2 linked regions of the Embleya scabrispora genome follow. The protein of the gene in region 1 binds, or shares a complex with, the protein of each later gene. Links are inferred from orthologs where the notes say so. Each region holds a gene or a part of one and is shown in the gene's direction. Other genes may lie near its edges.

Evidence for each region. The genes of interacting proteins can lie anywhere in the genome.
Region 2: the proteins of uvrA (region 1) and mfd are in contact, whole or in part, in a crystal structure (PDB 4DFC), measured with the Escherichia coli proteins. The link is inferred for Embleya scabrispora from one-to-one orthologs.

What each region holds. Positions count from the first base shown.
Region 1 is NZ_MWQN01000001.1:5,121,142-5,126,584, forward strand. Bases 938-4,338 are described here. They hold uvrA (excinuclease ABC subunit UvrA), read left to right. Parts: upstream 938-1,291; coding sequence 1,292-4,138; downstream 4,139-4,338. Other genes in these bases: B4N89_RS22715 (Rieske (2Fe-2S) protein), read left to right, coding at 4,243-4,338. In the rest of the region: B4N89_RS22700 (MBL fold metallo-hydrolase), read right to left, coding at 1-97; B4N89_RS22705 (maleylpyruvate isomerase family mycothiol-dependent enzyme), read right to left, coding at 142-876; more of B4N89_RS22715, read left to right, coding at 4,339-4,719; excinuclease ABC subunit UvrC, read left to right, coding at 4,759-5,443. UniProt on the Escherichia coli protein: The UvrABC repair system catalyzes the recognition and processing of DNA lesions. UvrA is an ATPase and a DNA-binding protein. A damage recognition complex composed of 2 UvrA and 2 UvrB subunits scans DNA for abnormalities.
Region 2 is NZ_MWQN01000001.1:2,428,636-2,434,829, reverse strand. What follows is about bases 758-4,909. They hold mfd (transcription-repair coupling factor), read left to right. Parts: upstream 758-1,151; coding sequence 1,152-4,709; downstream 4,710-4,909. Other genes in these bases: B4N89_RS10550 (aldehyde dehydrogenase family protein), read right to left, coding at 758-885. In the rest of the region: more of B4N89_RS10550, read right to left, coding at 1-757; B4N89_RS10540 (SurA N-terminal domain-containing protein), read left to right, coding at 4,917-5,633; B4N89_RS10535 (MazG family protein), read left to right, coding at 5,655-6,194. UniProt on the Escherichia coli protein: Couples transcription and DNA repair by recognizing RNA polymerase (RNAP) stalled at DNA lesions. Mediates ATP-dependent release of RNAP and its truncated transcript from the DNA, and recruitment of nucleotide excision repair machinery to the damaged site.

The sequences.
Region 1 (5,443 bases):
TGTCGTAGGGCCCGACGGCCACCTTGGTGATCATCAGCTCGGCCAGCTCGCGCACGGCCGGGGCGCCGCCGACCTTCACGGATCCGTGATACGTCATGCGGGCCATCCTCTCCGGCCGCGCGCCCTCTCGGCTACCGGCGACTACATCCAGGCGGGCGGTGTCGGCAGGGGGCCGGCCGGCTCGACGCTCAACCCGTCGCCGTTGGCGCGGCCGATCAGCCAGGCGAGCAGCGACTGGCGGCGGCCCGAGACGACCGCGGCGGGGGCCACGCCCTCCGGACCGATCAGCAGCTCGCGGTGGGTGATGTCGTCGCGCAGCAGCAGCGGCGGGCAGTCCGGCCGGCCGCGGAAGGACGCCGCCACCTCGTTCAGCTCGCGGTCGGCGTACTCGGTCGGCCAGTGCGCCGGCGTCCAGCCCGCGTCCAGGTCGACGTGGTGGATGTACAGCTCGCGCAGCCGCTTGCCGGGCAGCGTCGTCGCGGCGATCTCGCCGGCGTTGCGCGCGGTCACCTTGGCGCCCCACGCGGTCGGCGTCATCGCCGTGAACGCCCGGTCGAACCGGCCCGCGGCGTCGTACAGGTCGGTGAGCTGCTCCTGCGGCGGCCGGCCGGCGCCCTCCTCGATGGCCCGGTCGCGGGCGTCGCCCGGCGGGTACATCGGCGTGGGTATCCCGGTGCGCGCCCAGTTCAGCAGGTTGGTCAGGGCGTCCGCGTTGCGGGCCAGATGGGTCAGCACATGGCCTCGGCTCCACCCGGGCAGCAGCGACGGGCCGGCCAGGTGCTCGGCCGACAGTCGTTCCGCGCTCGCCAGGACCTGAGCGGTCGCCTCGTTGATCTCCGCGAGCAGTGCGGCCGGCTCGAACCCGTCCGTGGTCACGTTTACCTCCCCCGGATCGCCCTCCGCCGCGCGTTCGCGGAACGAGACGGGTCCCGATGCGACGGAGGTCTGTGGTGTTGCAGCTTAGTGCGGCGCACAGGCCCGGGCGCCCGGGCGGGGGCTTCACACGATCGGGTGAAGAACGACCCGAAGAAGTTTTGTTCGAATGAATGTGCGATAGCCTGGCGTCTCAAAGGGGAACAAACACCTGCCCGCGGCTGCTTACGATGGCGCGAGGACGTAACGATCCGGGGCCGCAGAACGTCACCACCGGCGTGACCTCGACTGCGGCCGCCCCGGGTCCGCATCCTCGATCCGCACTGTCGACGCGTACTGATCAGCCTCTGATCAGCTTCCGATCAGCTCGACACCATTCAGCCGCAGCGGCATGTCGTCGAAGGGTTTCGATTCTCAAGTGGCCGACCGTCTCATCGTCCGTGGCGCGCGCGAGCACAACCTCAAGGACGTCTCCCTCGACCTTCCGCGCGACTCACTCATCGTCTTCACCGGCCTGTCCGGGTCCGGCAAGTCCTCCCTCGCGTTCGACACGATCTTCGCGGAGGGACAGCGCCGCTACGTCGAGTCGCTGTCGTCCTACGCGCGCCAGTTCCTCGGGCAGATGGACAAGCCCGACGTCGACTTCATCGAGGGCCTGTCGCCCGCGGTCTCGATCGACCAGAAGTCGACGAACCGCAACCCCCGCTCCACGGTCGGCACCATCACCGAGGTCTACGACTACCTGCGCCTGCTCTACGCCCGGATCGGCCACCCGCACTGTCCCGAGTGCTCCCGGCCGATCGCCCGGCAGAGCCCGCAGCAGGTGGTGGACCGGGTCCTGGAGCTGGAGGAGGGCACCCGCTTCCAGGTGCTCTCGCCGATCGTGCGCGAGCGCAAGGGCGAGTTCGTCGACCTGTTCGCCGAGCTCCAGTCCAAGGGGTACAGCCGGGCCCGGGTGGACGGCACCGTGATCCAGCTCACCGACCCGCCGAAGCTGAAGAAGCAGGAGAAGCACACGATCGAGGTGGTCATCGACCGCCTCACCGTGAAGTCCTCCGCCAAGCGCCGGTTGACCGACTCGGTGGAGACCGCGCTCGGGCTCGGCTCCGGCATGGTCATCCTGGACTTCGTCGACCTGCCCGAGGACGACGCGCACCGCGAGCGCATGTTCTCCGAGCACCTCTATTGCCCCTACGACGACCTGTCGTTCGAGGAGCTGGAACCGCGCTCGTTCTCGTTCAACTCGCCGTTCGGCGCCTGCCCCGACTGCACCGGCATCGGCACCCGCATGGAGGTCGACCCCGAGCTGGTGGTGCCCGACGGGCAGAAGTCGCTCGACGAGGGCGCGCTCGCGCCGTGGAACGTCGGACACGCGTCGGAATACTTCGGCCGGCTGGTCTCCTCGCTCGCCGAGGAGATGGGCTTCCGGACCGACATCCCCTGGGACGGGCTGCCGCAGCGGGCCAAGAAGGCGCTGCTCAACGGCCACAAGACGCAGATCCACGTCAAGTACCGCAACCGCTACGGGCGCGAGCGCTCCTACTACACCTCGTTCGAGGGCGCGCTGCCCTACATCGTGCGCCGGCACTCCGAGGCGGAGACCGACGTCAGTCGCGAGCGCTTCGAGGGCTTCATGCGCGAGGTGCCGTGTGCCACCTGCCACGGGGCCCGGCTCAAGCCGATCGTGCTCGCGGTGACCATCGCCGACAAGTCCATCGCCGACGTGGCGGGCATGTCGATCAGCGACTGCGCCGAGTTCCTGGGCCGGATCAAGCTCGTGGCGCGGGAGAAGAAGATCGCCGAGCGGGTGCTCAAGGAGGTCAACGAGCGGCTGCGCTTCCTGATCGACGTCGGCCTGGAATACCTCTCGCTGAGCCGCCCCGCGGCCACCCTGTCCGGCGGCGAGGCGCAGCGCATCCGGCTCGCCACCCAGATCGGCTCCGGTCTGGTCGGCGTGCTCTACGTGCTCGACGAGCCCTCCATCGGCTTGCACCAGCGCGACAACCACCGGCTGATCGAGACCCTGGTCCGGCTGCGCGACATGGGCAACACGCTGATCGTGGTCGAGCACGACGAGGACACCATCCGGGTCGCCGACTGGGTCGTCGACATCGGCCCCGGCGCCGGCGAGCACGGCGGCGAGGTGGTGCACTCGGGCACCTACAAGGACCTGCTCAAGAACAAGCGTTCGGCCACCGGCGACTACCTCTCCGGCCGCAGGTCGATCCCCACCCCGACCGAGCGCCGGGTGCCGGACAAGAAGCGCCGACTGGTGGTGCACGGCGCCCGGGAGAACAACCTGCGCGACGTCGCCGTGGGCTTCCCCCTCGGCGTGCTCACCGCGGTCACCGGCGTCTCCGGCTCGGGCAAGTCGACCCTGGTCAACGACATCCTGTACACGCACCTGGCGCGCGAGCTCAACGGCGCGCGCAGCGTGCCGGGCCGGCACACCCGGATCACCGGGACCGACCTGGTGGACAAGGTCGTGCACGTCGACCAGGGGCCGATCGGGCGCACCCCGCGCTCCAACCCGGCCACCTACACCGGCGTGTTCGACCACATGCGCAAGCTGTTCGCGGAGACCACCGAGGCCAAGGTGCGCGGCTACCTCCCGGGCCGGTTCTCGTTCAACGTCAAGGGTGGTCGCTGCGAGAACTGCGCGGGCGACGGCACGATCAAGATCGAGATGAACTTCCTCCCCGACGTATACGTGCCGTGCGAGGTCTGCCACGGCGCGCGCTACAACCGGGAGACCCTGGAGGTGCACTTCAAGGGCAAGAACATCTCCGAGGTGCTGGACATGCCGATCGAGGAGGCACTGGCCTTCTTCGAGGCGGTCCCCGCGATCGCCCGGCACCTGCGCACGCTCAACGACGTCGGCCTCGGCTACGTGCGCCTGGGCCAGCCCGCCACCACGCTCTCCGGCGGCGAGGCACAGCGGGTCAAGCTGGCCTCCGAACTGCAGCGCCGCTCCAGCGGCAAGACGGTCTACGTCCTCGACGAGCCGACCACCGGTCTGCACTTCGAGGACATCAGCCGGCTGCTCGGCGTGCTGACCAGCCTGGTCGACAAGGGCAACACGGTGATCGTGATCGAGCACAACCTCGACGTGATCAAGACCGCCGACTGGGTCGTCGACCTCGGCCCCGAGGGCGGCAGCGGCGGCGGGCTGGTCATCGCCGAGGGCACCCCCGAGGAGGTCGCCGAGGTGGCGGGCAGCCACACCGGCAAGTTCCTCCAGGACGTGCTGCACGACCGACGCTGACGCGAGTGCCGCAGCGGCCGGGTGCGAGGATTGACCGGCCTCACGGTGGCGCGGCCCGGGTCGGGCCGCGCCACCGGCGTCACCCGTTCACAAGGAGATCCCGCATGACCGCGCAGCACCAAGCCCGGCCCGAGCACCCGTCCGACACCGCGGGCGAGGCCGGACCGGATCGGCGCACGCTGCTGCGCGGCGCCGCGGTGGTGGGCGCTGTCGGCGTCGCCGGGGTGGCCGTGACCGCCTGCACGACGGAGAACCAGCCCGCGACGCCGCACGAGAAGAAACTGCTCGACGGGCCGGTCACGGTGGGCCGGTCCGACGACGTGGCGGTCGGCAAGGGCAAGGTCTACACCGACACCTCGATCGTGGTGACCCAGCCGGCCAAGGACGATTACAAGGCGTTCGACGCCCGTTGTCCGCACCAGGGGTGTCTGGTCACCAAGGTCGACCAGGGTGTCATCCAGTGCCAGTGCCACGGCAGCCAGTTCTCGATGAACGACGGTTCGGTCGTGCGCCGACCCGCCAAACGCGGTCTCACACCGCTGCCGGTCACCGTCGCGAACGGCGAGATCGTGGTGGGTTGACCGCGAAAATCTGTTGGAGCCAGCACATAGGGTGGAGAAATGGACCCGTCGTCGTACCGGCCCGCGCCCGGCCAGATCCCGACGTCGCCCGGTGTGTACCGGTTCAGCGACGAGCACGGGCGCGTGGTCTACGTCGGCAAGGCGAAGAACCTGCGCGCCCGGCTCTCGTCCTACTTCCAGGACCTGGCCAACCTGCACCCGCGCACCCAGACCATGGTCACCACCGCCGCCTCGGTGGACTGGACCGTGGTCGGCACCGAGGTCGAGGCACTCCAGCTCGAATACTCCTGGATCAAGGAGTTCGACCCCCGCTTCAACGTCAAGTACCGCGACGACAAGAGCTATCCCTCGCTCGCGGTGACGTTGAACGAGGAGTTCCCGCGCGCCCAAGTGATGCGCGGTCCGCACCGCAAGGGGGTGCGCTACTTCGGGCCGTACGGGCACGCGTGGGCCATCCGCGAGACGCTCGACCTGCTGCTTCGGGTCTTCCCGGTACGCACCTGCTCGGCCGGGGTGTTCAAGAACGCCCGCCAGGTGGGCCGGCCGTGCCTGCTCGGCTACATCGGCAAGTGCGCGGCGCCGTGCACCGGCAAGATCTCCGCCGAGGACCACCGCGCGCTGGCCGAGGACTTCTGCGAGTTCATGGCCGGCCGCACCGGGCCCTACGTCAAGCGCGTCGAGCGCGAGATGAAGCAGGCCGCGCAGGCGATGGAATACGAGAAGG
Region 2 (6,194 bases), 2.7 Mb from region 1 along the record:
CGCGGTGCAGATCTGGCCCGCGTAGAAGCTCCACACCGTGCCGATGCCGTGCACCGCCGCGTCCACATCGGCGTCGTCGAGCACGATGCACGCGCCCTTGCCGCCCAACTCCATCAGCTGACGCTTGAAGGTACGGCCGGCCACCTCGGCGATCCGCGCGCCGATCGCGGTCGAGCCGGTGAAGCTGATCATGTCCACGTGCGGCGAGGCCACCGTCGCCTCGGACACGTCCACCCCCGAGCCGGTGACCACGTTCAGCACACCCGCCGGCAGCCCGGCCTCGGCCAGCGCCTCGGCCATCCGGTACACCGCCAGCGGGTCCTGCGGCGCGGGCTTGACCACGACCGTGTTGCCCATCGCCAGCGCCGGCGCGACCTTGCCCGCGGTGTTCGCCAGCGGGTTGTTGTACGAGGTGATGCAGGTGACCACGCCGACCGGCTGGCGCACCTCCACGGCGCCGAAGATGCCCGCCCGGCTCAGCGCGGTCTCGGGGGTCGGCTGCGGGGCGAGCGGGAACTCGGTCGGCTCGAGCGCGCCCTTGGCGTAGCGCTTGAACCGGGAGTACGTGGTGCCCAGCTGCATCATGCCCGCGACCGAGAGCGTGGCGCCGGTCTCGGTGGAGGCCAGCGGGACCACCTCGCCGCCCATCTTCAGGAACAGGTCCGCGGCCCGGTCCAGGATCCGGGAGCGCTCCTCGGGGGTGGTCCGCGACCAGGTGCCGAACGCCTCGGCCGCCGCCGCGGTCGCCGCGGTCGCCTGCGCCGGCGACGCCTCGGGCGCCAGGCCCACGACCTCCTCGGTGGCCGGGTTGATCACCTCGTAGTGACCGCGCTCCGGCTCGACCCATTCGCCGCCGATGTAGAGCTTTTGCTGCGCGCTGCTCATCGTGTCCGTCGTCTCCCCTGGTCCAGCCGCTGCCCGGACTCCCGACGGCCGCCCGCCGGAAATCCGACGACCCGTCAGATTCCTGTTCGCAGGCCATTGGACCCCCTATCGGTCACATTGCCAAGGGGGAGGGACGGGCGGTACTGGTCACAGTCACACGTTGCCATCGCGGGCGGTACCGACCCCTTCGGGCGTAGGGTTGTCGGGGAACCCCGGTCCTTTTCCAAGGTCGGGGCCGTTCGCGTTGCGGAGGATCCAACCGGCCCATGAGCCTGACCGGTCTGCTAGACATCGTCGTCCAGGACCCCGCCGTCGCCGAGGCGGTGCGGGCCGCGTCCGAGGGCCGCGGTACCGCCCTCGACCTCGTCGGACCACCGGCGCTGCGCCCCTTCGTGGTGGCCGCCGTCGCCGCCCGCGCGGATCGACCCGTACTCGCGGTCACCGCCACCACCCGAGAGTGCGAGGACCTCGTCGCGGCCCTGGGGTCGCTGCTGCCCGAGGACTCCGTCGTGGAATACCCCTCGTGGGAGACGCTGCCGCACGAGCGGCTGTCCCCGCGCTCGGACACCGTCGGCCGCCGGCTCGCGGTGCTGCGCCGGCTCGCCCACCCGACCTCGGGCGAGCGCGCCGACGCCGGCACCGGCACCCTCAAGGTCGTCGTCGCGCCCATCCGCAGTGTGCTCCAGCCGCAGGTCAAGGGCCTGGGCGAGCTGGAGCCCGTGGCCCTGGTGGCCGGGCAGGAGATCGATCTCGACACCGTGGTCGAGCGCCTGGCCGCGGCCGCCTACGCGCGCGTCGACCTGGTGGAGAAGCGTGGCGAGTTCGCCGTACGCGGCGGCATCCTCGACGTGTTCCCGCCGACCGAGGAGCACCCGCTCCGGGTCGAGTTCTGGGGCGACCAGGTCGAGGAGATCCGCTGGTTCAAGGTCGCCGACCAGCGCTCCCTGGAGACGGCCGAACACGGCCTGTGGGCTCCGCCGTGCCGAGAGCTGCTGCTCACCGACGAGGTGCGCGAGCGGGCCCGCGAGCTGTTGGTGGAGCATCCGGGGCTGGTCGAGATGCTCGGCAAGATCGCCGAGGGCATCGCCGTGGAGGGCATGGAGTCGCTCGCCCCCGCGCTGGTGGACGACATGGAGCTGCTGCTCGACGTGCTGCCCGCGGGCAGTCACGTGCTGGTCTGCGACCCCGAGCGGGTCCGCACCCGCTCCGCCGACCTGGTGGCCACCAGTCGCGAGTTCCTGGACGCGTCCTGGGCCGCGGCGGCGGGCGGCGGGGAGAGCCCGATCGACCTGGGCGCCGCGTCCCTGTGGAGCCTGGCCGACGTGCGCGAGCACGCCGCCGGGATCGGCGTGCCGTGGTGGTCGCTCAGCCCGTTCGGGACCGACGCCGACGACTCCGGCACCGAGATCGGCGCGGTCGAGGTCGAGGCCTACCGCGGCGACGCGCAGCGGGTGCTGGCCGAGATCAAGGGCCGACTCGCCGACGACTGGCGCGTGGTGTTGGTCACCGAGGGCCACGGACCGGCCGCGCGCTTCGTCGAGACGCTGTCCGGCGAGGGGGTGCCGGCCCGGCTCGACGCGGACCTCGCCGAGGTGCCGGAGACGGGCGTGGTGCACGTGACCACCGGCTGCATCGGACACGGCTTCGGCTCCGAATCGCTGCGCACCCTGGTGCTGACCGAGGAGGACGTCTCCGGGCAGCGCACCTCGACCAAGGACATGCGCCGGCTGCCCAGCCGGCGGCGCAACATGGTCGACCCGCTTCAGCTCAAGCCCGGCGACTTCGTGGTGCACGAGTCGCACGGCGTGGGGCGCTACGTGGAGATGGTCCAGCGCACGGTGCAGGGCGCGCAGCGCGAGTACCTGGTCCTGGAGTACGCCCCCGCCAAGCGCGGCCAACCGGGCGACCGCCTGTTCGTGCCCACCGACCAGTTGGAGCAGGTCACCAAGTACGTCGGCGGCGAGAGCCCGTCGCTGCACCGCCTCGGCGGCGCCGACTGGGCCAAGACCAAGGCCAAGGCGAAGAAGGCGATCAAGGAGATCGCGGGCGACCTGATCAAGCTCTACTCGGCCCGGATGGCCGCGCCCGGACACGCCTTCGGCCCGGACACCCCGTGGCAGCGCGAGTTGGAGGACGCCTTCCCCTACGTCGAGACGCCCGACCAGCTCTCCTCGATCGAGGAGGTCAAGGGCGACATGGAGAAGCCGATCCCGATGGACCGGCTGATCTGCGGCGACGTCGGCTACGGCAAGACCGAGATCGCGGTGCGCGCGGCGTTCAAGGCGGTCCAGGACGGCAAGCAGGTGGCCGTCCTGGTGCCCACCACGCTGCTCGTCCAGCAACACTTCTCCACCTTCTCCGAGCGCTACGCGCAGTTCCCGGTGGTGGTGAAGTCGCTGTCCCGGTTCCAGACCGAGACCGAGGCCAAGGCGGTGTTGGAGGGCCTGCGCGAGGGCTCGATCGACATCGTGATCGGCACCCACCGGCTGTTCTCGGCCGAGACGAGGTTCAAGGACCTGGGCCTGGTCATCGTCGACGAGGAACAGCGCTTCGGCGTCGAGCACAAGGAGCAGTTGAAGAAGCTGCGCGCCAACGTCGACGTGCTGACCATGTCGGCGACGCCGATTCCGCGCACCCTGGAGATGGCGGTCACCGGCATCCGCGAGATGTCCACGATCACCACGCCGCCCGAGGAGCGGCACCCGGTGCTCACCTTCGTGGGGCCGTACGAGGAGAAGCAGATGGGCGCCGCGATCCGGCGCGAACTGCTGCGCGAGGGGCAGGTCTTCTACATCCACAACCGGGTCGAGTCGATCGACCGCGCGGCGGGCCGGATCCGCGAACTGGTGCCCGAGGCCCGGGTGGCCATCGCCCACGGCCAGATGCACGAGAACGCGCTGGAGAAGGTGGTGGTGGACTTCTGGGAGAAGGAGTTCGACGTCCTGGTCTGCACCACGATCGTCGAGTCCGGCATCGACATCTCCAACGCCAACACGCTGATCGTGGAGCGGGCCGACAACTTCGGGCTGTCCCAACTGCACCAGTTGCGCGGCCGGGTGGGCCGGGGCCGCGAGCGGGCCTACGCGTACTTCCTGTACCCGCCGGAGAAGCCGCTGACCGAGACCGCGCACGAGCGCCTGGCCACCATCGCCCAGCACACCGAGATGGGCGCGGGCATGTTCGTGGCGATGAAGGACCTGGAGATCCGCGGCGCGGGCAACCTGCTCGGCGGCGAACAGTCCGGGCACATCGCGGGCGTCGGGTTCGACCTGTACGTGCGCATGGTGGGCGAGGCGGTCAACCAGTACAAGGAACTCGCGGCGGGCGGCGACGGCGCGGAGGAGGTCCCGGAGATCCGGGTCGAACTGCCGATCGACGCGCACGTCCCGCACGACTACGTGCCCGGCGAGCGGCTGCGCCTGGAGGCCTACCGGCGCATCGCGGCGATCACCTGCGAGGCGGACATCGACGCGGTGCGGGCCGAACTGGTGGACCGCTACGGGCCGTTGCCGCAGCCGGTGGAGAACCTGCTGGAGGTGGCCCGGTTCCGGGCGCACGTACGCACCGCCGGGATCGCCGACGTCACGCTCCAGGGCAACTTCGTCCGGTTCGGCCCGGTCGAACTGCGCGAGTCGCAGCAGTTGCGGCTCCAGCGGCTCTACCCGAAGACGCTGGTCAAGGCGGCGACCCAGCAGATCCTGGTGCCCAAGCCGATGACCGCCCGGATCGGCGGGCAACCGCTGCGTGACGGGGCGCTGTTGACCTGGGCGCGGGATCTGGTGGACGCGATCCTGCTGGAGCCGATCGCGGCGGCGAAGAAGTAGGCCCGAGCCGGCTCCCCGGCCGGCGGACCGGCGCGTCGTCGCCGGTCCGGCAGCCGCGGCCGGTGGCCGGCCGCCGCGGATGATCTTGGCGAATGTGCGGACTTCGGGCGTGCCCACCCGTATCTTTGATCGTTGGTCATGGGTCGCACATCCGCCGTGGCCGACAGTCGTACCGCCGTACAGCGCCATCGAGCATCGGGAGTTCGTGTGAGTCGCACGTCGCGTTCCGTCCCTGTCGATTCCGCGCACCGCCGGCGGCGGGCCGCGTCCCGGGCCCGGGTGGCCGCGGTGGGGCTGGTGCTGGTCACCGGCTTCGCGCTCTCCGGCTGCTCGGAATCCAAGGCGGGCGCGGCCGCCATGGTCGGCGGGGAGCGCATCGAGATCTCCACCCTCAACGCCAAGGTCGACAAGCTGGAGCAGGCGTTCTCCCGGCAGAACCTGCCGCTCAACGGCACCAGCGCCCAACTGGAGGCCAACCAGGCCGAGTTGGTCCAGCTGATCTCGCGTCGGGTGATCGCCGAGGCGGCCGAGCGCAACCACGTCGGTCTGAACGCGACCCAGGTGCTCCAGGCCCGCCGCACGCTGGAGGCCCGGCTCGGCGGCCCACAGAACCTGGAGGCCCGCCTGGTGCGGATCGGCGTGCTGCCCGCCGAGGTGGACGACTTCGTCCGGACCGAGGCGCTGAAGGCGGAGATCGCCCGGGTGCGCCACATCGACCTGGGCACCGCCGACGGCCAGGCGCAGCTGGACGCCTACCTGGGCGACGTGGCGACCTCGATGAAGATCAAGGTGAACCCGAGGTACGGCACCTGGGACTCGGCGAAGCTGACCACCACCGCCGCGTCCTACTCGTGGCTGGCCCCGGGCACGCAGCCGGCGGCCGGTTCCGCCGACGCCCCGCCCGGGGCGGCGAGCGGCACCTGAGCCGGACCGTAGGCTGGCCGGGTGAGTGATTCGCCTACCGCCGCGCCGCCCGCCCGCCTCGTCCTGCTCGCCGGCACCCACCGGGTCGCCCCCGGCCTGCTGAGCTGGCCCGCGTGGCGCACGCTGCGCGAGGCGGCCGGCACGCCGACCGGGTGTGTGCTGACCGCCGACGCCGACCACCCCCAACTGCCGTATCTGCGCGAGGCGGGCGTCGAGGTCGACATCGCCGACCTCGACGCGGGCCCGCTCGCGCTCGCCCGGCACCTGCTCGACCGGGCCCGCACGGGCCTGGTCGTCTGGCTCGCGGCGACCGACGACGACCCCGGCCTGGGCCCGGCCCTCGCCCGGGTCGCGGCCGGCGACGAGGGCGGCGAGCCGGTCCCGGAGATCGAACTGCTGCCCGGCGCCTGGGACCTGCCGGGCGCGCGCCTGCTCGACCTGGTCGCGGTGATGGACCGGCTGCGCTCGCCCGGCGGCTGCCCGTGGGACGCGAAGCAGACCCACGAGTCGCTGGCCCGCTACCTGGTCGAGGAGACCTACGAACTGGTCGACGCGATCGAC